DNA from 3 places in the Proteiniclasticum sp. C24MP genome. Region 1 is predicted to be linked to each of the others. Evidence: predicted binding sites of a transcription regulator. Region 1 holds the regulator's gene; each other region holds the start of a gene.
The links. Region 1 encodes Rex, which represses fermentation and respiration genes when NADH is low (regulators of the CRP and FNR family bind a similar motif). Its sites were predicted from a motif close to ATTGTTAANNNNTTAACAAT; they were not measured.
Positions count from the first base shown of each region.

Region 2: ACHAL6_RS07645 (NAD(P)H-dependent oxidoreductase subunit E) is a predicted target of Rex. The motif match lies at 4,498-4,517, and genes of this name have one in related genera.
Region 3: ACHAL6_RS14370 (flavocytochrome c) is a predicted target of Rex. The motif match lies at 5,482-5,501, and genes of this name have one in related genera.

Region 1 covers NZ_JBINJW010000005.1:19,289-27,464, forward strand. The annotation lists gene ACHAL6_RS05690 (FMN-binding protein) at 1-11, shown strand, start outside; gene ACHAL6_RS05695 (Rnf-Nqr domain containing protein) at 24-662, shown strand; gene ACHAL6_RS05700 (Rnf-Nqr domain containing protein) at 664-1,239, shown strand; gene ACHAL6_RS05705 (pseudouridine synthase) at 1,661-2,380, opposite strand; gene ACHAL6_RS05710 (cysteine-rich CWC family protein) at 2,497-2,715, shown strand; gene ACHAL6_RS05715 (glutaredoxin family protein) at 2,806-3,036, shown strand; gene ACHAL6_RS05720 (GNAT family N-acetyltransferase) at 3,101-3,637, opposite strand; gene ACHAL6_RS05725 (hypothetical protein) at 3,663-4,652, opposite strand; gene ACHAL6_RS05730 (alpha/beta fold hydrolase) at 4,859-5,605, shown strand; gene ACHAL6_RS05735 (DUF3795 domain-containing protein) at 5,690-6,256, shown strand; gene ACHAL6_RS05740 (redox-sensing transcriptional repressor Rex) at 6,596-7,231, shown strand; gene ACHAL6_RS05745 (sulfide/dihydroorotate dehydrogenase-like FAD/NAD-binding protein) at 7,378-8,176, shown strand, end outside.
Region 2 covers NZ_JBINJW010000008.1:3,827-12,002, reverse strand. The annotation lists gene ACHAL6_RS07660 (HU family DNA-binding protein) at 41-316, shown strand; gene ACHAL6_RS07655 (NADH-dependent [FeFe] hydrogenase, group A6) at 385-2,118, opposite strand; gene ACHAL6_RS07650 (NADH-ubiquinone oxidoreductase-F iron-sulfur binding region domain-containing protein) at 2,130-4,007, opposite strand; gene ACHAL6_RS07645 (NAD(P)H-dependent oxidoreductase subunit E) at 4,009-4,485, opposite strand; gene ACHAL6_RS07640 (hypothetical protein) at 4,863-5,198, opposite strand; T-box leader at 5,356-5,570, shown strand; gene thrS (threonine--tRNA ligase) at 5,608-7,605, shown strand; gene ACHAL6_RS07630 (HNH endonuclease signature motif containing protein) at 7,622-8,008, shown strand; gene ACHAL6_RS07625 (flavodoxin domain-containing protein) at 8,137-8,176, shown strand, end outside.
Region 3 covers NZ_JBINJW010000033.1:1,017-9,192, forward strand. The annotation lists gene helD (RNA polymerase recycling motor HelD) at 1-1,442, shown strand, start outside; gene ACHAL6_RS14350 (class I SAM-dependent methyltransferase) at 1,414-2,064, shown strand; gene ACHAL6_RS14355 (DUF2812 domain-containing protein) at 2,128-3,315, opposite strand; gene ACHAL6_RS14360 (PadR family transcriptional regulator) at 3,312-3,617, opposite strand; gene ACHAL6_RS14365 (S1C family serine protease) at 3,809-5,212, opposite strand; gene ACHAL6_RS14370 (flavocytochrome c) at 5,551-7,323, shown strand; gene ACHAL6_RS14375 (alpha/beta fold hydrolase) at 7,406-8,176, opposite strand, start outside.

The sequences.
Region 1 (8,176 bases):
AAAGCAAGTAGGAGGGGAAGAGAATGAATAGATTGGAAAACACAAAAATCGGATTCCTCGGCAATAATCCAGTGCTTGGATTAGCCCTTGGTCTTACCACCGCTCTTGCAGTAACCACAAGTATGACCAGTGCAGTGGGGATCGGGATCCTCACATTCGTACTCGTACTTCTGGCTGCAGTTCTAGGCGGCATCGTCAAGATGGTTGCACCGAAGGAAGCGCTGCTTCCCGTGAACATTGTGCTGGTGGCGTTCCTTGCGAAAATGGGAGAGCTTCTCGTTCTCGCCTATGCACCATCCCTTGCATCCAGTGTGGGAATTTTCCTTCCGCTGCTTGCAGTGAATTCACTGATTCTGTTTGCCACAGGGGCATTCCTGCCGGAAGCTTCCTTCGGGAAGGGACTGGGCGATGCGGTCAAGGCTGGCGCAGCCTATACAGTAGCCCTTCTGGTAGTGTCCTTTGTGCGTGAAGTGCTTGGAACAGGCGGCATAGCCCTTTCGAATCCATTAAGTGGAGCGGAAATCGCAAGTTTCAGCCTGCTTCCGTCTGAATATACACTGAGTCTTTTCACTCAGCCTGCAGGAGCCCTTTTGGTTCTTGCCATGGTGGCGGCGCTCTTTGCCGCACTGGGTAAAAAAGATGTAGATATGGGAGGTAAATAGCATGGAAAATTTATTTCCGATTCTTTTAGGCACCATACTGATCAACAACCTGGCACTGACGAAGCTTGTGTCTATCGGACAGCTGGCAAACTTCGGTGACAATGAAGATCAGACTTTAACGCTTGGATTATCTGCAGCGGTCATCATGGCTGTTTCAAGTATCCTGTCCTATGTGGCCTTCACCTTCATCCTGGATCCTTTAGGGGTTACGGTATTGAACCTTCTGGTTTATGTACTCATAGTCCTTTTGGTCACCATGGCGGTGACGGGATTTGTAAAATCCAGAAAGCCTGAAATGTATGAGGCGGTAGGCAAGGTCCTTCCACTGATTGCTGTGAACTCATCAATCCTTTATCTCATTCTGGATATGATGAATCAGGGTATGGAATTCCTGCCGATGCTTTTCACATCCATTGGAGCACCCATCGGTCTTCTCTTTGCGTTTGTCCTGTACGGGGCAGTAAGAGAAAGACTTGCGGTATCAGATACGCCTAAAGCGTTCAGAGGACTGCCTATTCTACTGATCTACGCGGCTCTGGCTTTAATGGCACTGAGCGGTCTCAATGGGATCATATAGACACTGCCTGTAATTTCAGAACATCAAGGAACCTCCTAACCGATTTTTCCGGTGAGGAGGTTTCTTTTATTATGCTTCTGCGGTTCGGTTCATTCAGAATGGTGCAGGATGTTGAGTGAGATTAAAAAAGAACAGGATTCAATGCGCGTCCACAGAAAAGAAGAGGTTTCTTCCTGTTTTGAACAGACTACTCACAAGAAGAGAACGGAAATGTGGATAAGTCTGTGGATAACTAAGGCGTTTTGTGGAGAGATTCCTGTTATTATTTAACACATCAAGTTATACAGAAGTAAATAACAGGAATTCCACAAGTTATCCACAGGTTTTTGTTAACAATGTGCATAAATGAACAGTTGTGCGGATAATATTCATGGAATATGAATTCGAAGTTAAATTTGAGTAAAGAAAAAACCATTGACGGTTAATCAATGGTTTTACTGGAATCATCCACCAGTTCATTCAGAGTTTTAAGCTCCAATGGCGACAGGTCTCTGTATGTGCCAAGTTTGAGATTTCCTAATCTGATGTTCATGATTCGAATTCTTTTCAGTGTGACAACCCGATAGCCGAGATATTCAGTCATACGACGGATCTGTCTGTTCAGACCCTGAGTCAGAATGATTCTGAAGGTGCGATCGTCTATTTTCTCCACTTTGGATTCACGGGTCATGGTGCCGAGGATGGGAATCCTGCCAGACATTCTTCGGATGAACTCATCCGTGATGGGCTTATTCACCGTGACGATGTATTCCTTCTCATGATTGTTTCTGGCGCGCAGAATCTTGTTTACGATATCCCCGTCGTTGGTCAGGAGGATAAGGCCTTCTGAATCCTTATCCAGCCTGCCCACAGGAAAGATTCTTTCCTTGTGCTTCACAAAATCTATGATGTTTCCTCTGGTCTTGCGATTGGTGGTACATTCGATGCCACGGGGCTTATTGAGGGCTATGTAGACCATAGGCGGCTTATTGCTGATGATTTTTCCATCGATGCGTATTTCATCTTCTTCAGTGACCTTCAGTCCCATGACTGCTTTCTCGCCATTCACTGTGACGCGCCCCTCATCGATGAGACTGTCTGCCGTACGTCTTGAACAGTATCCTGTATCGGATATGGCTTTATTGATTCTCTTTTCTTCCATAAAGCACCTCCTAAGACCCTATTATACATGATAGAGAACCTTTTTGAACAGTATTATTGTGATGGAGACGAAAAGGGATTATGATGGATATAATGATAAATTGAGAGGAGTTTTTAATGGATAGATCGATCTGCCCCTTGTGTGGGGAACCCAATGACTGCTACATGGAAAATGGAAAGGATCCGAATAACTGCTGGTGCAAGGATGTGACTTTTCCTGAGGGACTGCTTCTCCTTGTTCCGGAAGAAGCCAGAAGACAGGCATGCATCTGCAGGTCCTGCGCTCTGAAATACGGCGAAAAAGGTGAGGCGTTTCTTGCTGAATTGTCCAGATAGAATTGGACAAAATGCATTGAATAGGATACAATTGATTTACTGGCATATAGATGCCTGTTATGGAAGCTTTACAATAATGGAGGGATAAGAATGGATAAAAAAGTAGTAATATACACATCCAACACATGTACATACTGTGATCTTGCAAAGGAATATTTCAAGGAGAACAACATTCCTTATGAAGAGAAGAACACATCAGATCCGGTTTTCAGAAAAGAACTTCTGAGCATCGGTGTAAGAAGTGTTCCTACCATCTTTGTGGATGATCAGTATGTGGTGGGATTCGACGAAGGTGCCTTCGAAGAACTCTACAACGCGTAAAACAGAGAAGAATAGCGGAAATGAAGGCAGCCTGACGGTTTCAAGTCAGGCTGCCTATTTCAGTTTACAGGATATATTCCAGCTGACAGTCGAAGGGTTCTTCTGCTGTCAGTTTTTCATTGTATTCCTCCGCTTCCACGCATCCCAGAGTGCGGTAGAAGTTCTGGGTTTCTTCGGAAGAGTGTGCGGAGATGTAGAGCTTTTCTGCGCCTTTTCTGCGTGCATCGAGAATCATCTCCTGAAAGAGTCGTCTTCCGATGCCCATGCTGCGATGCTCATGGGAAACATGAAGGCTGGAGAGCTGAAGATAGGGCAAGCCTTTACCAAAGCGTTCACTTTCCAGGGAAGCGAATCCTACAAGGGTATCCTCTTCAAATGCGCCCAGGACAATGCCGCCGGTGGCAACAGTGTTTTTCAGACACTGTACAAGATAGGCATATTCTTCCGGACCCCAGTCTTCCGTGAAGGGGATGTCCTTCAGTACCCAGCTTCCTTCGTGTTTTCTGTAGCACCGGGTCACTTTCTGGTAGCGGTTGAAGGAGCGGAACAGTCCGGGCTCAAGCTCTGCTTCTGATAAGGGTCTGATTTCCATGGTTGTCATGATACCTCCAGGGTTTTCCTTCCTGCTATTCCACATAGAGGAAGGAACCGTTGTTGTTTATTTTGGCGTTGAGCTGGTAAGAAAGAATCCGGTCGTGGGTTTTTCCGGATTTGAAGAAATCCTCCGGCAGAAATTCTCCGGAAACAAGAATCGTGATTTCCGCTCTTTCCTTTATGGTTTCACTGATGTAAGCCTGTTCGATGATTTCAGCAAGGACCGTATCGATATCCTTCTCCTCGAAGGTCGCTTTCGCAACGTAACTCCGTCCGGCGCCATCGATGCCGATGACATGGATCACATCTCCAAAGGAGTTGAAGTCCATCTTCACCTCTCCTGCAGCTTTCACGATGATGGTCTGAGTGATTCTCCTGGACATGGTGATGTAGACACTGCCAAGTAGCAGCGCAGCCAGTAGAAGCACCAGCAGTGGTTTGAACAGATTCAGCTTCTTTCTTACTTTTCTGCCGGCTGCCACATGACCGGAAGGGGTTTCCTCCACCCGGATTTTCATGAACTGTCCCTGGCTTGTGAGGATGAAAGAGAATCTGCCTTTCCTAAGCAGAGAAAGACCCCGGCTCTTATCCTCTCCGTTTTCATAGGTGTCCTCTCCTGCGCCTTCCTTGTAATGAAGGTATCTTCGGATGAGAGGATACTTATCCTCCTCCAGAAGAAGCGCGTAGGCCAGGATGTGGCTTTCCATCTCCTTCAGTTCAAAGACGGGTTCCTCCACCATTCTTGAGAAGACCTTCAGGGGAATGCGCTTTTCGGATCTCGTCTTCTCCCAGAGCTTCTCTTCCGACAGAAGGATCATGGCCAGGTTCAGCATGAGACTCCGCGTTTTCTTGTCATATCGGGTTTCTGAAAGTTTCATGACAGAGAGATGGAATTCTTTCAGTTCACTTAAATAGGATTCAATCTGGGCTGCTCTGATTTCATTTTCTTCTCTTTGCAGCACTTCCATGGCCGGCTTTTCTAAAAAGACATAACGCTGCTTATCTAAAACTCTTTTCACCATTTCTTCTTACACTCCTGTGTTTTCACTATCTCTATTCTATCATAGGTCTCGTTATGAAGAGGAGAGAAAGGGGAAACTTCTGCAGGTTTCACTTCTAAATCTTTTAAAATTCACGAAAAGAGCTTAAAGGAAGGGCTGGAATCAAGTATACTTAGTACAGAGACAATTACATGGAGTATTAAGCGAAAGGCAGAGGGCGTGGGGACTTGAAAACAAAGGAATCAGGAAAATCGAAATGGATCTATGGAATAGGGAGGATTCTCTTTATTCTTCTTATATTTGCATCGGTAGGAATCTATATCTATGCGGATGATTATTACAGACCCTCCGTGACGGCGCAGAGTGCGCTGCAGTCGGTTCAGGGAATTGAGTTTACGGTTGAGGACGGAGATCTGGTGTTTACACCAGAGAATCCTGTGGGAGGCGTCGTCATTTACCCTGGAGGAAGAGTCTCTGAAAGAGCGTATGGCCTCTTGGGCAGTAAGATCGCCGGAATGGGGTATAAGACAGTCATCATAAAAGCGCCGCTCAAGCTGTCCATTCTATCCAACCAGGCAGCGAAGAAATATGTGGAAGAGGAAGGTCTGTCGGACTGGGTCATCATAGGACATTCCCTGGGTGGCGTTTCAGCAGCAAGGTTTACGGAGAAGAATCCCGATAAGATCAGGGCACTGGTGTTTCTGGCGGCCTATCCTGATGGTGGTACAGACCTAAGGGATGCTCCGTTCAAAGTCTACTCACTTGTGGGCACAAAAGACTCCGTCATCGACATGGAGAATCTGGAGGAAGCAAAGGTCAGGCTGCCTGTCTCCATGATCGAGGTGGATATTCGCGGCGGAAATCATTCCAGCTTCGCAAACTACGGTGTTCAGGATGGAGATACCCTCCCGGATATCGGATACAATGCTCAGCAGAATTTTGTGCTGGATGTTCTGAGAGATGCCTTCAGGTAGGGCTCCCTGCTGAAGTGGACGTGAATGGCAGAAGCGGCATTGTGAGGAACCCTTTTTTCCTTGAATTCTGGGAGGGAGAGAACAGTGAAGAATTTCAGAAGACCCGACCCGCTTTTTTCACTTTGCGGACTGAACTGCGGACTCTGCACCATGTATATCGGAGGATACTGTCCTGGATGTGGTGGTGGAGAAGGGAACCAGGCCTGTGCCATCGCCCGGTGCAGCTTGAACCATGGGGGTGTGGCGTACTGCATCGACTGTGAAGCGTATCCTTGCGAGAAGTATCAGGGCATTGAGCTTGTGGATTCCTTCATTCTGCATCGGAATCAGAGGAAGGACCTTGAGAAGATGAAGACCATTGGGCTGGATGCTTATCAGAAGGAGCTTCATGAAAAGATGGAGCTGCTTTCCCGTCTTCTTTCCGACTACAATGACGGCAGGCGCAAGAGCTTCTACTGTCTTTCTGTGAATCTTCTGGAGATGAACGACCTTGAAGACGTTATGAAGCAGATCGAAGAGAAGACAGGAGAAATGGAGCTGTCAGGCAAGGAAAAGGCGAAGACTGCAGTGGAAGCCTTTGAAAGAAAAGCCCGCAGCAGAGGTATTCTGCTGCGGCTCAACCGGAAAAAGCAGACGCAGGCGGAGATCTGAAAACTGAAAAACAGAAAGGATGCCTTGAAAGCAGAGAAACCATCTGAAGAGATGGTTTCTTCTGCTTTGGGAAATTATTACCACTATGTATCAGTAAAGGGATGTGCAAGGTGAAATATTAACAATAAGAGAAAACATTGACTTCAGTATTTCTTATTATTGATTGTGTCATAGGTATTTTACTGTAATTATGGAAAAATCAGTGGGTAAATTGTTCAGGTTTCTAACAATCTCATAATTTTTTCTGAAAAATGGAATTTCCTTGATAAAAACCTACACAAGTTATTCTTTTTTATGGTATTATATTGTTAGAAATTTAATTAACGATGAGGTGCAATGATGGATAAGAAAAAAGACATTTCCATGGCTGTCATCAAAAGACTGCCAAAATATTACAGACATCTTGCTGAGCTTCTGAGAAATGATGTGGATCGTGTTTCTTCCAAGGAACTAAGTGAAAAGATCGGCTTCACGGCTTCTCAGATCAGACAGGATTTCAACTGCTTTGGTGGCTTCGGTCAGCAGGGTTATGGATACAACGTAAAGGAACTATATAATGAGATCTCTCACATTCTAGGACTGGACAAAAAGTACACCACCGTGATCATCGGTGCCGGTAACATCGGACAGGCCATTGCCAATTATTCAAGATTCGACAAGTTCGGATTTGACCTGAAGGCGATCTTTGATGTGAACCCTAAGCTCATCGGCATGAGAATCAAGGATGTGGAGATATCTGATCTGGATCAGATGGAATCTTTCCTAGGAGAGAACAAGGTGGATATCGGAATCATCTGCGTTCCACAGGCACAGGCGCAGAAAGTGGCGGATCTTCTGGTTGAAAATGGTGTAAAGGGAATATGGAACTTTGCTCCCCTGGATATCCAGGTGCCGGAAAATGTATCCATTGAGAATGTGCATTTGAGTGAAAGTCTGCTGACACTTGTCTATCTCATGAATGACCTGGATAAATAGAGTAATTCACGCAAGGAGACCTGAATAAGGTCTCCTTTCCATTACCTTAAATTCCAGTGGTATCGGTTGAAATAATCCATGAGAATCCGTATACTTATATGGTGATTGAAATAAGTCTTTGAGGCTTAAAGTATTGGGGGAAACAGATGTATAAAATAACGCGTAAAAGGGAACTGGTTGAAAACATATTCCTGATGGATATTGAAGCAAGGCGTGTGGCGAAGTCTGCACTGCCTGGACAGTTTGTCATCATCAAGGTGGATGAGTGGGGAGAAAGAGTCCCACTGACCATCTGCGATTACAGCAGAGAAGAGGGAACTGTGACCATCGTCTTCCAGACGCTGGGCGCTTCCACGAAGAAGCTGGCAGCCCTTTCGGAGGGAGATGAAATCAGAGATTTCGTCGGACCCTTGGGCAATCCTTCCGAGGTGGTCACCGATGAGAAAGAGCATCTTCTGAAGAGGAAGATTGTCTTTGTGGCCGGTGGTGTAGGTACAGCACCGGTCTATCCGCAGGTGAAGATGCTGAAGGAGAAAGGCATCGATGTGGATGTGATCATCGGTACGCGATCAGAAAAGACACTGATCATGGAAGAAGAATTTAAAGAAGTGGCAAAGAACCTGTATGTATGTACGGATGATGGAAGCTACGGATTTCATGGTCTTGTGACAGACAAGCTGAAAGAGCTCATGGAGGTGGAAAAGAAGGAATACGATCTTTGCATCGCCATCGGTCCTATGATCATGATGAAGTTTGTATCACAGCTCACGAAAAACTACGACCTGGAAACCATTGTATCGCTGAATCCCATCATGGTGGATGGAACAGGCATGTGCGGAGCCTGCAGAGTCACAGTGGGAGATGAGGTGAAATTCGCCTGTGTGGACGGACCGGAATTCAATGCGCATCTCATAAACTTCGATGAGGCCATGAGGCGCCAGAGCA
Region 2 (8,176 bases), on a different contig from region 1:
TAATAATCTTTGTGTTCATAAATAAGGAGGACTAATAATAATGAATAAAGCACAGTTAGTTACAAAGATCGCAGAAAAAACAAATTTTACAAAGAAAGACTCGGAAAAGGTGCTGAAGGCAACAATTGAATCCATCGTGGAAGCACTTACAGAAGGAGACAAGGTTCAGCTTTCAGGGTTCGGTACTTTCGAAGTGAAGAATAGAAAAGCAAGAGTAGGAAGAAATCCTAAGACAAATGAAGAAATTCAGATTCCTGAATTCAAGCAGCCCGCTTTCAGAGCAGGAAAAGACCTGAAGGAAATCATCAACGAATAATATATTATGCATGAATATAAAGAAAGAACAGCTTCGGCTGTTCTTTCTTTGTTTCTTCTGTTTTAATTCTACAGTTCTCTCTTGAAATAGGTTGTATGTAGAAGCTTATGGGCCTTCTCTCCACCTGGTTTACCCAGGAAGTTTTCGTAGAGCTCCTGAATGGCTTTGTTTTCATGAGACATTCTCACTTTATGCTGAGTATCTATCGCATAGATACCAGCGGCTCTCTTTTCGAGGATCTCCAGGTCTCCATGATGGTAGGGTTGTCCGCCTCCGCCTATACAGCCACCAGGACACGCCATGATTTCAATGGCATGGTAATTGCTTTTCCCTTGTCTGATGCTTTCCAGGAGCGTTCTGGCGTTTCCTAGGCCATTTGCGATGGCGAGGTTCAAAGTAAGATCTCCGATGGTGACAGTGGCTTCTCTTAAACCAGCCATGCCTCTCACTTCCGTGAAGTCCACCTTGTCGATGGTTCCGCCGGTGAGCTGAACGGCTGCGGTTCTAAGTGCCGCCTCTATGACACCACCGGTGGTACCGAATATTGAAGCTGCACCGGTTGATTCTCCAAGCGGATTGTCGTAGTCTTCATCATCCAGCATCAGGAAGTTGATGCCGGCTTCCTTGATCATACGTCCGAGCTCTCTGGTTGTGATGACGATATCCACATCCTTGACTCCGCCGTATTCCAGCTCGGGTCTTTCTGCTTCGTATTTCTTCGCAACGCATGGCATCACGGATACCACAATCATATCCTCTTCTTTGATGCCCATCTTTTCGGCGAAATAATGTTTGGTGATGGCACCGAACATCTCATGAGGAGATTTGCAGGTGGATGGAATATCCAGAAGATCAGGGAACTGATGCTCGAAGAACTTCACCCAGGCAGGGCAGCAGCTTGTAAGGATCGGTAGATTCTTGTTGTTTGTGATACGTTCGATCATTTCGTGGGCTTCTTCCATGATGGTCAGATCCGCTGCAAAGTTGGTGTCGAACACATAATCGAATCCGAGGTTTTTCAGAGCTGAAACCATTTTACCGGTGACAACGGTTCCTGGTTCAAGTCCGAAGAGTTCTCCAAGGGCCACTCTTACAGCTGGCGCCACCTGGACGACTACGGTCTTGTCTTTTTTCTCCAGAGCTCTCCATACTTTAGGCACATTGTCCACTTCCACAAGTGCACCCGTTGGACAGACAGCTACGCACTGACCGCAGAATGTACATGCAGTATCTTTCAGCTTGTTATGAAATGCAGGTCCGACTACTGTATCAAACCCTCTATCGAGACCTGAAAGAGCATATACCGTCTGGACTTCATTACACATGGTTTCACATCTTCTGCAGAGGATGCATTTCGAGGAATCTCTGTAAATCGCCTTAGAGGTCTTATCGGAATGAAACAAGGACATTTCTCCTTCATATCTGATCTTTTTGACCCCGAGGTCGTGGGCAATGTTCTGCAGTTCACATTCCTGATTCTTCAGGCAGACCAGGCAGTCCTTAGGATGGTCGGAAATCAGAAGCTCCACCATGGTTCTTCTGGCTCTGATGGCTCGTAAGCTGTCTGTCTTGATCTTCATTCCTTCATAGACCGGGGTGGAACAGGATGGTGCAAGATTTCTTCTACCTTCCACTTCCACTACACAGGCTCTGCAGGATGCCACTTTATTCACCATTTTGATGTCGTGGAGGTCAAGATGGCAAAGGGTAGGGATTGTGATGTTCAGTGTTTCCGCAGCCTGAAGGATCGTGAAATTCTCAGGCACTTGGATTTCTTTATTGTTGATGGTAATATTTACCATTTTTTTCCCTCCTATACAATTTGTACAGCCTTGATCGGCTTCACTGGGCAGGCAGTATAACACGCTCCGCACTTGATGCATATTTCCTGATCAATTTCATGTTTCTCACGAACTTTTCCGGATATGGCATCCACAGGGCATGCTCTGGCACACTTCGTACAGCCGATGCAGGCATCAGTGATGACATATCTGAGCAGATCTCTGCAGACACCTGAAGGACATCTCTTATCTACTATATGTGCACGATATTCGTCTTCGAAGTATTTAATGGTGCTTAATATGGGATTCGGCGCAGTCTGTCCGAGTCCGCATAAGGAAGTGTCTTTAATGGTCTGAGAAAGTTCTTCAAGTTTTTCCAGATCTTCCAGTTCACCTTTACCCGCTGTGATTCTGTTCAGTATTTCAAGCAGTCTCTTGTTTCCGACTCTGCAGGCGGTGCATTTTCCGCAGGATTCTTCCACTGTGAAGTCCAGATAGAATTTCGCGATGTCCACCATACAGTTCTCTTCGTCCATTACGATCATTCCGCCTGAACCCATCATGGAACCGATTCTGCTCAGAGATTCATAATCAATAGGGGTGTCCAGATCTTTTTCTGTAATACATCCACCTGAGGGACCACCGGTCTGAACCGCCTTGAAAGCGTGACCGCCTTTGATTCCACCACCGATTTCATAGATGATTTCTCTTAATGTGATGCCCATAGGCACCTCTACAAGGCCTACATTATTGATTTTACCAGCCAGGGCAAATACCTTGGTTCCTTTGGAGAACTCTGTTCCGATGGAGGAATACCATTCTGGCCCTTTCTGGAAGATGATCGGAATATTGGCAAGGGTTTCCACATTGTTTACACAGGTAGGTTTACCGAAAAGACCTGACTCTGAAGGGTAGGGAGGTTTCGATACAGGTTCTCCTCTATGTCCTTCAATACTCTGGATCAGCGCCGTCTCTTCTCCGCACACAAATGCGCCTGCACCGTATTTGATGACAAGATCGAAATCAAACCCGGAATTCAGTATGTTTTTTCCTAACAGATTGAATGCTTTCGCCTGTTCTATGGCAATCTTCAGACGTTTGATTGCAAGAGGGTACTCTGCTCTGATATATACGACACCTTTGTTGGCACCGATGGCGAATCCGCCTATGGCCATGGCTTCAATGATACTGTGAGGATCTCCCTCCAGTATGGATCTGTCCATGAATGCACCTGGGTCTCCTTCATCGGCATTGCAGATCATATACTTCTCCGGACCCTTGCTACGCAGTGTCATGCCCCACTTGGAACCGGTAGGGAAGCCACCGCCGCCACGTCCTCTAAGACCAGAGGCTTTCAGCGTATCCACCACATTGATGGGTTCTTTGGTCGTGATGATTTCGGCAAGTGCCAGATATCCATCATTTGCAATGTACTCTTCTATTTTCTCAGGATCGATGAGTCCGCAGTTTCTTAAGGCGATACGATTCTGCTTTCTGTAGAAATTCATATGATGCTGCGTATCGATTTTCTCTCTGGTCTTCGGATCGATATACAGAAGACGCTCTACCATCTGACCTTCAACGATATGCTTGGAAATGATTTCATCCACATCATTTTCCGTCACTTCCGTATAAAAGACATCGTCAGGAAAAACCTTTACGATGGGTCCTTTTTCGCAGAATCCGAAACATCCGGTGATATGGCAGGAGGCCTGTTCGGTGAGATTTCTTTTTTCCAGTTCTTCATTGAAATTCTCGACGATTTCCTTGCTTTTCGCACTATGGCATCCAGTTCCGGCGCAGACCAGGATTTCTCTTCTGGTTCCTTTTGGCGCTGCATTTTTTCTCAGAAACAGAAGTCCTTGACTTTTTTCTCTGATATTTTTCAGATCATCTATACTATTTAGCATATTACACCTCGCATTCACTGATGATTTTATTGACATCTTTTGCTTCGACTCTGCCGTAGACCTTGTCGTTCACCATAACGACAGGAGCCAGTCCGCAGGCGCCGACACATCTCAGGGAATCTATGGTGAAGATTCCATCAATGGAAGTTTCTCCTGATTTCATCCTGAGCTGCGACTCGAATTCTCTTAATATCTTGTCCGCTCCACGCACAAAACATGCGGTTCCCATACAGACATTGATTACATTCTTACCTCTGGGTTCTGTTGTGAAGTAGGAGTAGAAGCTGACCACTCCGAAGATCTTCGATTTAGGGACTCCGATTTTCTGACTGATATGACCAACCAGTTCTTCGGAAATATAGCCGAACAGATTCTGTGCGTGATGCAGAACTTCTATGAGATCCGATTCCTTCGCGTTGATTTTCGCAATAAATTCATCCAGTTCCTGAATCTTAGGATTTTGTGATAAAGTACACATTTTCTCTCACCTCTTGTTAAATATTTACCAAACACCCTTAATTATATAGACAATACTATGTATTATCAAGAAATTTCAGTCCATTATGAATTCTTTTCATTAAATGATAAATATTTATCATTTAATTTTCCGATTATGCATCTGCATATCGGTTTCTCTGATTGGTATTTTACAGACCAAAATAGTATGAATTGGCATGCTGTGACAGAATAATTAAGATAACGCAGAAAAAGCGCGTTTCATGAGACGATACACTGCAGTGCACCGAAGTGATAAGCGGTTTGTAACGAGAATTTATAGAAAGGAGGGAAGATATCTGAATCAAACCCTCCTGATTGAATGGTTTTGCACTTAAAATCAGATCAGCTGTTCTTTGTTTACTTGAAATAGGACGCACAATCTGTATTCATGATGAAGATGGATACATCATCCACTTTTGTGCCTGAAAAAATATTGATTTCGTCCTTGAGTATTTCTGCAAGGGCTTTCTTTTCTTCCAGCTCCAGAGAAGGGCACGATACTACATCAATATGAATGAAATCTCCTAAATCCGATTCCATATCAGATCGAAACTCAGACTCATAGAACATGACTCTTACCTGCTGGTCATCCAGAGAAAATCTTCCACCAACACGATAAACGATACTTTTGATCAATCGATTCTTTCTTTCATGCCCACTGCATCTGGGAAAATGAAGTTTTATAGTCAACATCAGTTTTACCTCCTCATCCTGTTATTCCTATTATATCTTATTCTGCTTTTCGGTTATAGTTATTCTTCGAACTTTCAAGTGATGAACCCTAAGAATAATATCTTATGTGAAGTTGACGGAACGGGGTCAATTGGATATAATTAAGTCAATCAAAAATCAAAACACATTGAACAGGAAGAGTACCGACCGGATTCTTTAAAGAGAGGGCTGCCTTGGCTGGAAGCAACCTAAGATGATATTCGCGAAAACCACCTGGGAGTGCAGTACGAAGACGAAAGTATAAGTATCTACGTTTGCCGCGTTAAGGTATTAAGCGAAAGTGACGTTGTGTTGCTTTTAATTAGGGTGGAACCACGATGACTCGTCCCTTTCCGGGACGGGTCTATTTTATTTTATTGGAGGAGATAACATGATTAATCTAAAACTGAAAGACGGAAATGTGATTCAGATTGAAAAAGGATCAACAGTTCTTGATGCCGCCTATGCAATCTCATCAGGCCTTGGACGCGCTGCCATGGCAGGGCGTGTCAATGGGGAGAGAGTGGACATCCGTCATGAACTAAACGAAGACTGCGAACTGGAAATCAGAACCTTTGATGACGAAGACGGCAAGCATGCTTTCAGACATACTTCATCACATATTCTGGCACTGGCTGTGAAAAGGCTTTTCCCTGAGGTGAAGCTTGCCATAGGACCTGCCATTGAAAACGGGTATTACTACGACTTTGATAAAGAGGGCAGTTTTTCTGCAGAAGACCTGACAAAGATCGAAGCGGAAATGAAGAAAATCGTAAAAGAGGACCTGAAGCTGGAAAGATACACACTATCCAGAAATGAAGCACTGAAGCTGATGGAAGAAATGGGTGAACCTTATAAGGTGGAGCTGATCAACGACCTACCAGAAGATGAAGTACTTTCTTTCTATAAGATGGGCGAATTCACAGACCTCTGTGCAGGTCCGCATATCGCATCCACAAAGGCTGTAAAAGCATTCAAGCTGACACAGGTTGCAGGTGCATACTGGAGAGGTTCTGAAAAAAACAAAATGCTGTCCAGAATCTACGGTACTTCCTTCCCTAAAAAGAATGAACTGGATGAATATCTGGCTATGGTGGAAGAAGCGAAGAAGCGGGATCATAATAAGCTAGGCAGAGAGCTCAACATATTCACATCATCTGATATGATCGGACAGGGGCTGCCATTATTCAAGAAAAACGGCACAAAAATCCTTCAGGTCATGAAGCGATTCATTGAAGATGAAGAAGAAAGCCGTGGATATGAGTTCACTCAGACACCACTGATGTCGAAATCCGACCTGTTCAAGGTATCCGGTCACTGGGATCACTACAAGGATGGAATGTTCATCATGTGTCAGGATCCTCATGGACATGGAGATCTGTTCGGTGATGATGTGGAAGGTGAAGTCATGGCATTAAGACCAATGACCTGTCCTTTCCAGTTCGCCATCTATAATTCCGACCAGCACAGCTACAGAGACCTTCCAGTGAAGATGGGAGAAACATCCACACTCTTCAGAAACGAGTCCTCAGGCGAAATGCACGGGCTTACCAGAGTCAGACAGTTCACCATCTCAGAAGGTCATCTGATTGTAAGACCTGATCAGCTGGAAGAAGAATTCAGAGGTGTACTGGATCTGACGAATTATGTTATGGAAACCCTTGGCATCAAGGAAGACATCACTTACAGATTCTCCAAATGGGATCCAAAGGATACACATAAGTACATCAACAATCCAGAAGCATGGGAAAGCACGCAGAACACCATGAGAGAAATTCTGAATCATGCAGGACTTGATTATGTGGAAGCAGAAGGAGAGGCCGCTTTCTATGGCCCTAAACTCGACCTGCAGATGAAGAACGTTCATGGTAAGGAAGACACCATCATCACAGTGCAGATCGACTTCGCTCTTCCTGAAAGATTCAACATGACGTACGTGGATAAAGACGGGCAGAAGAAGCATCCGATTGTCATCCATAGAACCAGCATCGGCTGCTATGAAAGAACCCTTGCGATTCTCATAGAGAAATATGCCGGAGCAATGCCTCTGTGGCTGGCTCCAGTTCAGGTGAAACTTCTTCCGATTTCAGAAAAATTCCATGATTACGTGGAGGAAGTCCTGGCAAAGATGAAGAAGATGGGTATCCGTGCGGAAATGGATGACAGAAACGAGAAAATCGGATACAAGATCCGTGAAGCAAGAAATGAAAGAATTCCATACTTTGTGGTCATCGGAGAGCAGGAAAAGGAAACTGGTACGCTGGCGGTGACAAGCCGTGAAAAAGGCAACGAAGGTTCTGCAGATCTTACTGAATTCATCAATAGAGTACTGCAGGAGAATGAGACAAGATACAATTATCATTTTGCGCCAAAGAACACAGAAGAATAAAAGTTGAGGCGATGATTTGAATAAATGTGTTGTATGTGGAAAACCTGGAGACACACATCATATCATTCATAAAGATGAGGGAGGACTTGAATATCCTCTGAATCGGATCTATCTCTGTGCGCAGCATCATAGGGGGATGTCAGGTCCTCATAAAGACCCTGATACCGATCTGAAATACAAGCGGGCACTGCAGAATCGGCTGCAGAATCTGTTTCATGAAGATTTCTACAGAAAAGAGGAAATCAGGAAAAGAGCTGAATTATCAAACAGCCTTCTAAGAACGCTTGTGAAGACACTGAAAAGATATAAGGAAGGCTATCGAAGAATTGACATCATCGATTTTCTCATGAGTGGTCATCAGCTTGTAGAAGAAGAAGAAGATTACTACGACCCCTTGGTATGATGGATGGCCTTAACTGGATTACGAAAGAAAGATCTGTTTTCAGATCTTTCTTTTTTTTGAAAATCCTTGACTATCACAATGATAGTGTTATCTTAAAAATATCAAGTATTTAAGTAGAGGTGGTTTAGTTGAAAGCAGCAGTAGTATATTCTTCAAAAACAGGATTCA
Region 3 (8,176 bases), on a different contig from region 1:
AGATCCGAATCAGCGACACCAACGAGAAACTCAACACGCTCATAAGAACAGACGAGAATGCCATCAGCACAGAGGAAAAGAACCTGATGATCCACTCCTCCAGAATGAAGAACTCTCTGGAAATGAAAGAAGCACTGGACCGTTTTGCAGAGGATGCTGAAAAGGCTATGCTGCCGGAGGAAGACCTGATGCTGGAGGATCATCTTCTCTATGCAAAAGAAGATCTTAAAGTGCTGTTTTTTGAGAACTATGCCTATCTTCCACTCTATAAGAGAGTCGACAGCATAAGAAAATATCTTGCACCTACGGTGAGAACTAAGGTTAAGCACATTTTAAAAGATCTTAAGACAGACTACGATCGCAGAATCGATAACATCATGATGAACGAAGATCCATCTGAAGAAAGACGGAAGAAGATCGGAACCCTTCGCGAAGAAAGAGAAGCACGGATCGAAGCTATTGAAAAAGGCGGCAGAACCGTAGTGAAAAAGTACATGTCTCTCTTTGCAAAGAAAGATCTCTTCGCATTCTATCAGGACCTTCTGCTTGAGCTGAAAATTTTCGCGCCGCAATTGTCTGAGGAACTTTGTGACTACATAGCAGTAAAATCGGTTGAACACAAGGCGGCAAAAGTTCTGGAACTGGAAGACCTGGCTGCACTTGCCTATCTGAAGGAAAAACTCTTCGGTATGGATGAGGATCTGGACACGAAAATGGTATTCATCGATGAAGCACAGGACTTCAGTGATTTTCAGTTCTACGTACTGAGGCATCTGCTGAAGACGGACAGATTCACAATTCTTGGAGACTTGTCTCAGGGAATCCATATGTATCGAGCCATCCATGACTGGTCCTATCTGAAGTCGGACCTGTTCGATGCAGACGTCAATTACCTGACACTGGAGCAGAGTTATCGTACTACAATTGAAATCATGAAGGAAGCCAATTTCGTGCTGAGCCAATGCCCCATGGAAGGGCTGATTCCTGCAAAACCCGTGGTAAGACATGGAGAAAAGCCTGAAATCATCCATACAGATGACAGGAAAAAGTGGGTTGCTCACCTGCTTAGACTTCTGGAAAACTGGGAAAGCGCCGGCATGAACACCATGGCTGTCATCGCAAAGACATCAGAAGAGGCGAAAATCATCCACAAGGAGCTGAAGAGAACCGGAAAGCAGGATATTCTGCTTGTGGATGAGAAGACACAGCATTATGATCAGAACATCGTGGTGATTCCAGCCCATCTTTCCAAAGGACTGGAATTCGATGCAGTGATCATCGCCTCACTCATGGAGAAGTACAATCCAGCACCACTCGACACAAAGCTCATGTATGTAGCCATGACCAGAGCCATGCATAAAATGGCAGTGCTGGATCTCAACCATTCCATCGGATTCTACAAAGGAGGTGCCCATGAAAAGGAAATGCAGCATCTGCAATAACGAAACCTGGAGTTTCCACCATGATATTTTCAAGGTGGACTACTTTGTCTGCGATCATTGCGATTTCATCTTCAAGGATCCTGAAGCACTCCTGTCAGAAGAAGAGGAACTTAAGATCTATGAAAGTCACGAAAACTCCATCGAAGACCTCACCTATGTGGCCTATTTCAGGAGATTTCTCGAGGAGGCTGTATTCCCTTTCTCCAAATCAGGAAAACAAGGTCTGGACTTCGGCAGTGGTCCTTCACCAGTCCTGGCCATGATTCTTGAAAGAGACTACGGTTACCACATGGATATCTATGATCTCTTCTACGCACCCAAAAAAATCTATGAGGGCAAGACCTATGATCTGGTCACATGTACCGAAGTCATCGAACATCTGGAAGATCCTCTGGTTCATTTCCAGACCATGAAAGAAGCCATGAATGAAAACGGTATTCTGGCCATCATGACGCAATTCCACCAAAATGATGTGGAGCACTTCAGATCCTGGCACTATATGCGTGACCGCTCCCATATCGCCTTCTACAGAAGAAAGACCTTGGAGAAGATTGCAGAAATCATCGGACTTGAAATGATCTACTGCAATGACAAAAATTATGCCACGTTCAGAAGAAAATAAATAACCTTATGATAAAACCGAGAAGAAGTTCAGATGCCACTGAATTTCTCCTCGGTTTTATCATTATTTTTCCAGAGATACCTTTCTCCCGTTTAAGACTTCTGACAGTTTTGAAAGAATCTCTTCCTGGGAAATTTCCTCATTCAGATGATACAGCATACGAATCACAAAGTCATCCTTCACGACCACCATTTCACGCTCGTTCACTACGTAAACCTCATCCATTCCAGACACTGTAATCTTCTCCGGGTCGTCCATATTCAGACTGAAATAACCGCTTTCACTGAAGGCTTCCGCAAGATTTTTTCGAAGCTTCGCATTTCTCACCTCATACACATCCTGATATAAAGAAGTGCTGCTGTAAACGGCATTACTGTACTCCACGGTCTTTACGACTTCTCCCCATATGGATTCTCTGCGTTTGTAGGAATCCACCATATAGTACGGTTTTTCACTGCCGTCTGCCTTCTCGATACCGAAGTCCTCCAGGGTCATATAGGGTCCATCCATAGCACTGGGGTCATTTTCTTTCTCCATGCTTGCAACCTCCAGGAGTCCCATAAGAAGGATTGCGGATACAGAGACAGCCATAATACGCTTAAACCAAGGCTTCAGTTTCTTTGCGAAAGGTCTGATTTCGCGAAAAGGGATCCCTTTTCTGAGCTTTGAAATATAGTGCTGACTGCTGTAGATTCCTAGGATGAGTTCACCTATTCCAATGAAGAGAATGAGTGAAACCGCTAAGAAAAGCGAAGGAGTATCTATAAGCATAATATACAAATTATTACGGATCATCTGTATAAACCCTGACACGCTCTTTGCCTGGAAACTGGCAAAATTCATAAAAAATATAAACAGCCAAAGAATCAGTGTTGTGAAAATAGCCTTTATATCGCTTTTTCTCAGAATCTTCACAGTTTCAATCTGCTCTAGAGGCTCATAATAAAGCTCCGGTACATTCGCTTCCTTATCCGCAGAAAAAACATGGATGTACTTGTTCCCGCAGACATAGTTCCAGCCGGCATCCTCATAGACCGCCACCTGAACCTCGGAGATATTTCTATTCTCTTCTTTCTTGTAATCCACCACTTCTACACGATAAAGAAGCTCCTTTGGCTCATCCACAAGGAATCTGCTGAGATAATCACCTCTCTTTTCCAGAAACAGCCCTTTTCGTGCTTTTTCCTCATAGAATTCTTCAATTTCAGATAGGGAAAATGAACTGGGATGAAAATAGTATTTCTTCTTCATGTGACATCCTCCAATATTTTACCGTCGATCACCTGATTCTTCAGCCGCTGATATTCGTCTTTCAGCGCTTCAATCCCCATTGCAGTGATATGATAGGTTTTTTTCCTGCCTTCTTCTTCCACCAGTTCGATGAGCCCTTCTTTGTTCATGCGAGTCAGGACGCCGTAGAGCGTTCCCGGACCAATGAGCAGCCTTCCCCGGGAAAGCTCCTTGATGCTCTGCATCATGCCATAGCCATGACTTGGATCAATAAGGGACAGCAGTATATAGAAAGTAGCTTCTGTCATTGGTGTAGCGCTCATCAAAAACCCTCTTTTCACATAACTATTATGCATCTCGATATATCGTATGACATAATAGTAAAATACAGAGCAATTTCTGTCAACCACAAAAGGAAAAGAACTGATTCTTATAAGAAAAGAACCGGATTTTTCTCCGGTTCTTTTCTTTGCCATCAGGCATCATTCTTTTAGGGGAAACTGTTTGAAGTGGTTTAGGGTCTTTCAATAAGGGTCAGTTTCAGATCCAGATACGCTCCTTCACGATAAACCTTCACTGTGACCACATCACCTTTATTCTTGGAATTCTTGATTTTATTGATGTCCTGAACAGAGGTCACTTTCTGACCGTCGAATTCTGTGATGACATCTCCCACCATCATGGATGCAAGGTAGGCTGGTGTATTGTCCTGGACTTCCACCACAAGAACGCCTACAGGAATATCATTCTGCTCCGCTGTGGCTTCGTTGATTTCTCTTCCAGCTATGCCCACAAGAAGCTGAGCTTTGGAGAGTGCATCCAGATCATTGGTCAGTGTGTTGATCGGAATGGCAAATCCTATGCCTTCCACTTCCTGGCTGGCAATCTTTGCGGAGTTTATGCCGATGACTTCTCCTTTTGCGTTGATCAGCGGTCCACCGGAGTTTCCTCCGTTGATGGCTGCGTCCGTCTGGAAATAGTTGTACTCGCTGTTGCCGATGGCGACAGTTCTTTCAGTTGCGGAGATGATTCCTGAAGTAACGGATCCCGCAAACTCTTTGGACAGAGGATTTCCTATGGCAATGACGGATTCGCCCACCACCACATTGTCAGAATCGCCAAGGGTGACAATACCCGGCACCTTCACATCTTCATCCATCTGAATCACTGCCAGGTCATTGCTGGCATCATAGTTGACGACTTTTGCGGAAACTTCTTCACCGGTGTATAGAATCACGACGATTTCTTCTCCGCCCTCCACCACGTGATAATTTGTGGCGATGAGACCTTCTTCGCTGAGAATGAATCCGGTCCCGATGCTTTCATTATATCCTCCCTGAGGATTGAAGAAACCTGGTGCACCTGGAACCCTTACCGATACGGTCACAACTGCTGGCTGAACCATGCTGACGATCTCAGGTACACTGAGCCCTTCTTCTCTCAGCTGTGGAGTCGAAATCTGAACAGGCTTTGCACCATCTGCACTTTCCTGAATAATTTCACCCAGCTTCGAGTTTTCGAAGAAGCTTGTACCCGGCAGCACATTGTATGCGCTGTATATACCGAGTGAGGTGCCAAGCAGTGTGAATATAAGGGCTACAGCAATCATGGAAAGTCCAGAAAATCTTTTCTTTCTCTTCGTTCCATTGCCTCCGCTGTTTCCACCTTCGTAATGAGATGCTCCTCTGTAGACATAGGCATCCTCGTTTCTTGGATCACGCATGTCATTTACAGGCTCACTCACTTCTCTGGCATACTCCGGAACATTTCTGTAATCCTGCGTATCTTCCTTTTCATTCTCGTGATTCATGCTGTCTTGCGACGATACTTCCATTTCGTTTTCGTAATTCATGTTGACATCCTGGTATTTATTTTCTTCTCTATCCGGATCTTGTCCGTATGGATCTTTATAGCTCATGATGATTGTCCTCCTTTGTCTCTCTCTTGATGGTATTATCATACCCATTCAATGTTACAGAAAAGTGTCATGCAGAATAATTTTATACAAATTATTCCGATTTGTCTTAAGATCACGTCGCAGGAGCATTCTGCAGTGGGTACTCACATTTTACCTCAGAAAAAATAAAAACAGCTGAAAAATCTTTCAAAGTGGTAATGGAAGCTGATGAAAATTTCCCTTCTATGAAATGAAAAGGATACCTTTTAAAATACACTGAAAATACACTTTTCGTTATTGAATTAACAATGTCAGGGTGATATACTTCCATTGTCAAACAAAAGGGAGGAAATGAACAAATGAAAAAAATGAAGAAATTATTCGCACTGGTTCTTATTTCCGTCATGGCGCTCAGCGCCTTCGGATGTGGAGCCAAGGAAGAAGCAGAAGAGACACCTTCAGCAGAAGGAATCTTCACTCCAGGTACTTATACAGCGGAAGAGACCGGACATAACGGCCCCGTTAAAGTAACGGTCACTGTAACGGAAAACGAGATTGAGAAGATTGAAGTGGAAGCAGCGGATGAAACCCCTGCCATAGCAGCGCCTGCCATCGAAGGAATCATTGATGAGATTCTGGCAAGTCAGGGACTTGGTGTAGATGCCGTCACAGGCGCCACCGTGTCCTCCAATGCAGTCATTGCTGCAGTTACAGCTGCTCTGGGAGAAGCGGGTGCAGATATCGAAGCCCTGAAGAAAATCAAGGTGGAAAAAGAGAAAACAGAAGTATCCGATAAAGAAGCGGACATCGTCATCATCGGTGCCGGTGGTGCAGGTATGAGCGCAGCGGTGGAAGCTGCAAGCGCGGGCAAGTCCGTAATCATCGTAGAGAAGATGCCCATCGTCGGAGGAAACACCAACAGAGCCACAGGTGGAATCAACGCTTCAGAAACCAGTATTCAGGAAGCGGAAGGCATAGAAGACACAATCGATACATTCTATGATGATACCTTCAAGGGTGGAAAAGAGGAAAACGATCCTGAGCTTTTGCGCGTCATGGTGGAAAACTCTTCCAGCGCAGTAGACTGGCTCAATGAACTGGGTGCAGGTTTAACAAGAGTATCCTTATCCGGTGGAGCTACAAATCCCAGAATCCATACACCAGCTGATGGTTCCGCTGTTGGACCTGTGGTGGTTGAAGTTCTTCATAACAGGCTGAAGGAACTGGGCGTGGAAATTCTTATGGAAACCACTGCCACAAAGATCCTGGAAGAAGAGGGTCAGGCGACAGGAATTGAAGCTGCAACCGTTGATGGAAGTACGTTTATGATCAAGGCCGGTGCGGTGATCATCGCAGCAGGTGGATTCGGAGCCAACAGTGATATGGTGGAAAGCTTCAGACCTGACCTGGTCGGTTTCTCCACCACCAACCATGCCGGTGCCACAGGAGACGGAATCGAGCTTGGACAAGCTGTAAATGCTGCTCTTGACGACATCGAGCATATTCAGATTCATCCGACCACAGACCCTGAATCCGGATATATGTTTACAGAAGGTCTGCGTGGTGATGGTGCCATTCTCATCAATGCAGAAGGAAAGAGATTCACCGATGAACTGCTCACAAGAGATGTGGTTTCAGCTAATATTCTGAAGCAGACAGGTGGCATCGCCTATCTTGTCACCAATGAGGAAATGAAGGAAGAAAATGCTGCTCTGGCGGGTTACATCAAAAAGGGCTATGCTGTAGAATGTGAAACACTGAAGGATGTGGCAGAAGCCATCGGTGCTGAAGAAGCGGATGTCACCGAAACCATGTCCAAGTACCTGGATGCTGTGACATCCGGATCCGATGAAGAATTCGGAAGAACCCATCTTACACAGACTCTGGAAGAAGGACCTTACTATATCCTGAAGGTCACTCCAGGAATCCACCACACCATGGGTGGACTGAAGATCGATACAGAAACACATGTAATCAATGTAGATGGAGAAATCATCAAGGGTCTCTATGCTGCAGGAGAAGTCACAGGAGGCGTTCACGGTGCAAACCGTATCGGTGGAAACGCCATGACAGACATCATTGTTTTTGGAAGAATCGCAGGACAGATCGCAGTAGACGAACTAAGCAGATAATCAGCATCACATAAAGAAACAAGACACCCTGAATTTTTTTCAGGGTGTCTTGCTTCTTTATGTGGAATCTCACTATTCTCTTCTACTTCCTTCTGTAGCTCAGCCTTGTGATCTTGTCGATGAGTCCGTTGAGGCTGGATGCAATATCCTGAGGACGTTCCAACATCACATCGGAAACAGAATCCTGCACGATGAGTGTCTCCACATCACTGCTGTAGCCAAGATAACGTTCCTGATTGAACCGTTCCATATTACGATTGCTCGTTATAAGATGAAGCGGATTTTCACCCAGAAGGTTCGTCTTCACAGGAAGGGCTTCGGCCGTCTCCATATAGCCAAGCTCCGCTTTCATGATGTTCATCATGCTCCTGGTGAGTCTGAGATTCGAATGAAACTCTTTTTCCTCATTGTCCAGACTGACTTCATCAAAAAAGTCCAGAATACCGCTGCTTTGCATAAGCCTTGGCAGTCCTACGGCACCAAGCACTTCCTTGGAAAAGAAAGAAGCGGTTCTGATGTCCCTGTACCTTACGATTTCCTCACTGCCTGCCATTTCTCCCATGGGATTGATGAACAGTGCACCCAGGACTTCATCCGGATAGAGATTCAGATATTCCTGCATGACCAGAGAACCGTATTCCTCTCCCACGAGAATGAATTCCATCTTCCATCCAAATCTTCTGAACATGAAATGAAGGTCCTCTGCGATTTCTCTAGGGGTCTTGTATTCCCCTTCCGTACCACCATACCCGGGTCTGTCATAGAAAAACAGTCTGGCATTGCCGTCGAATTTCTCCATGAGCTTCTGCTTGTGCAGAAGAGATTCTCCGGAAGCACCATCCACAATGACGAT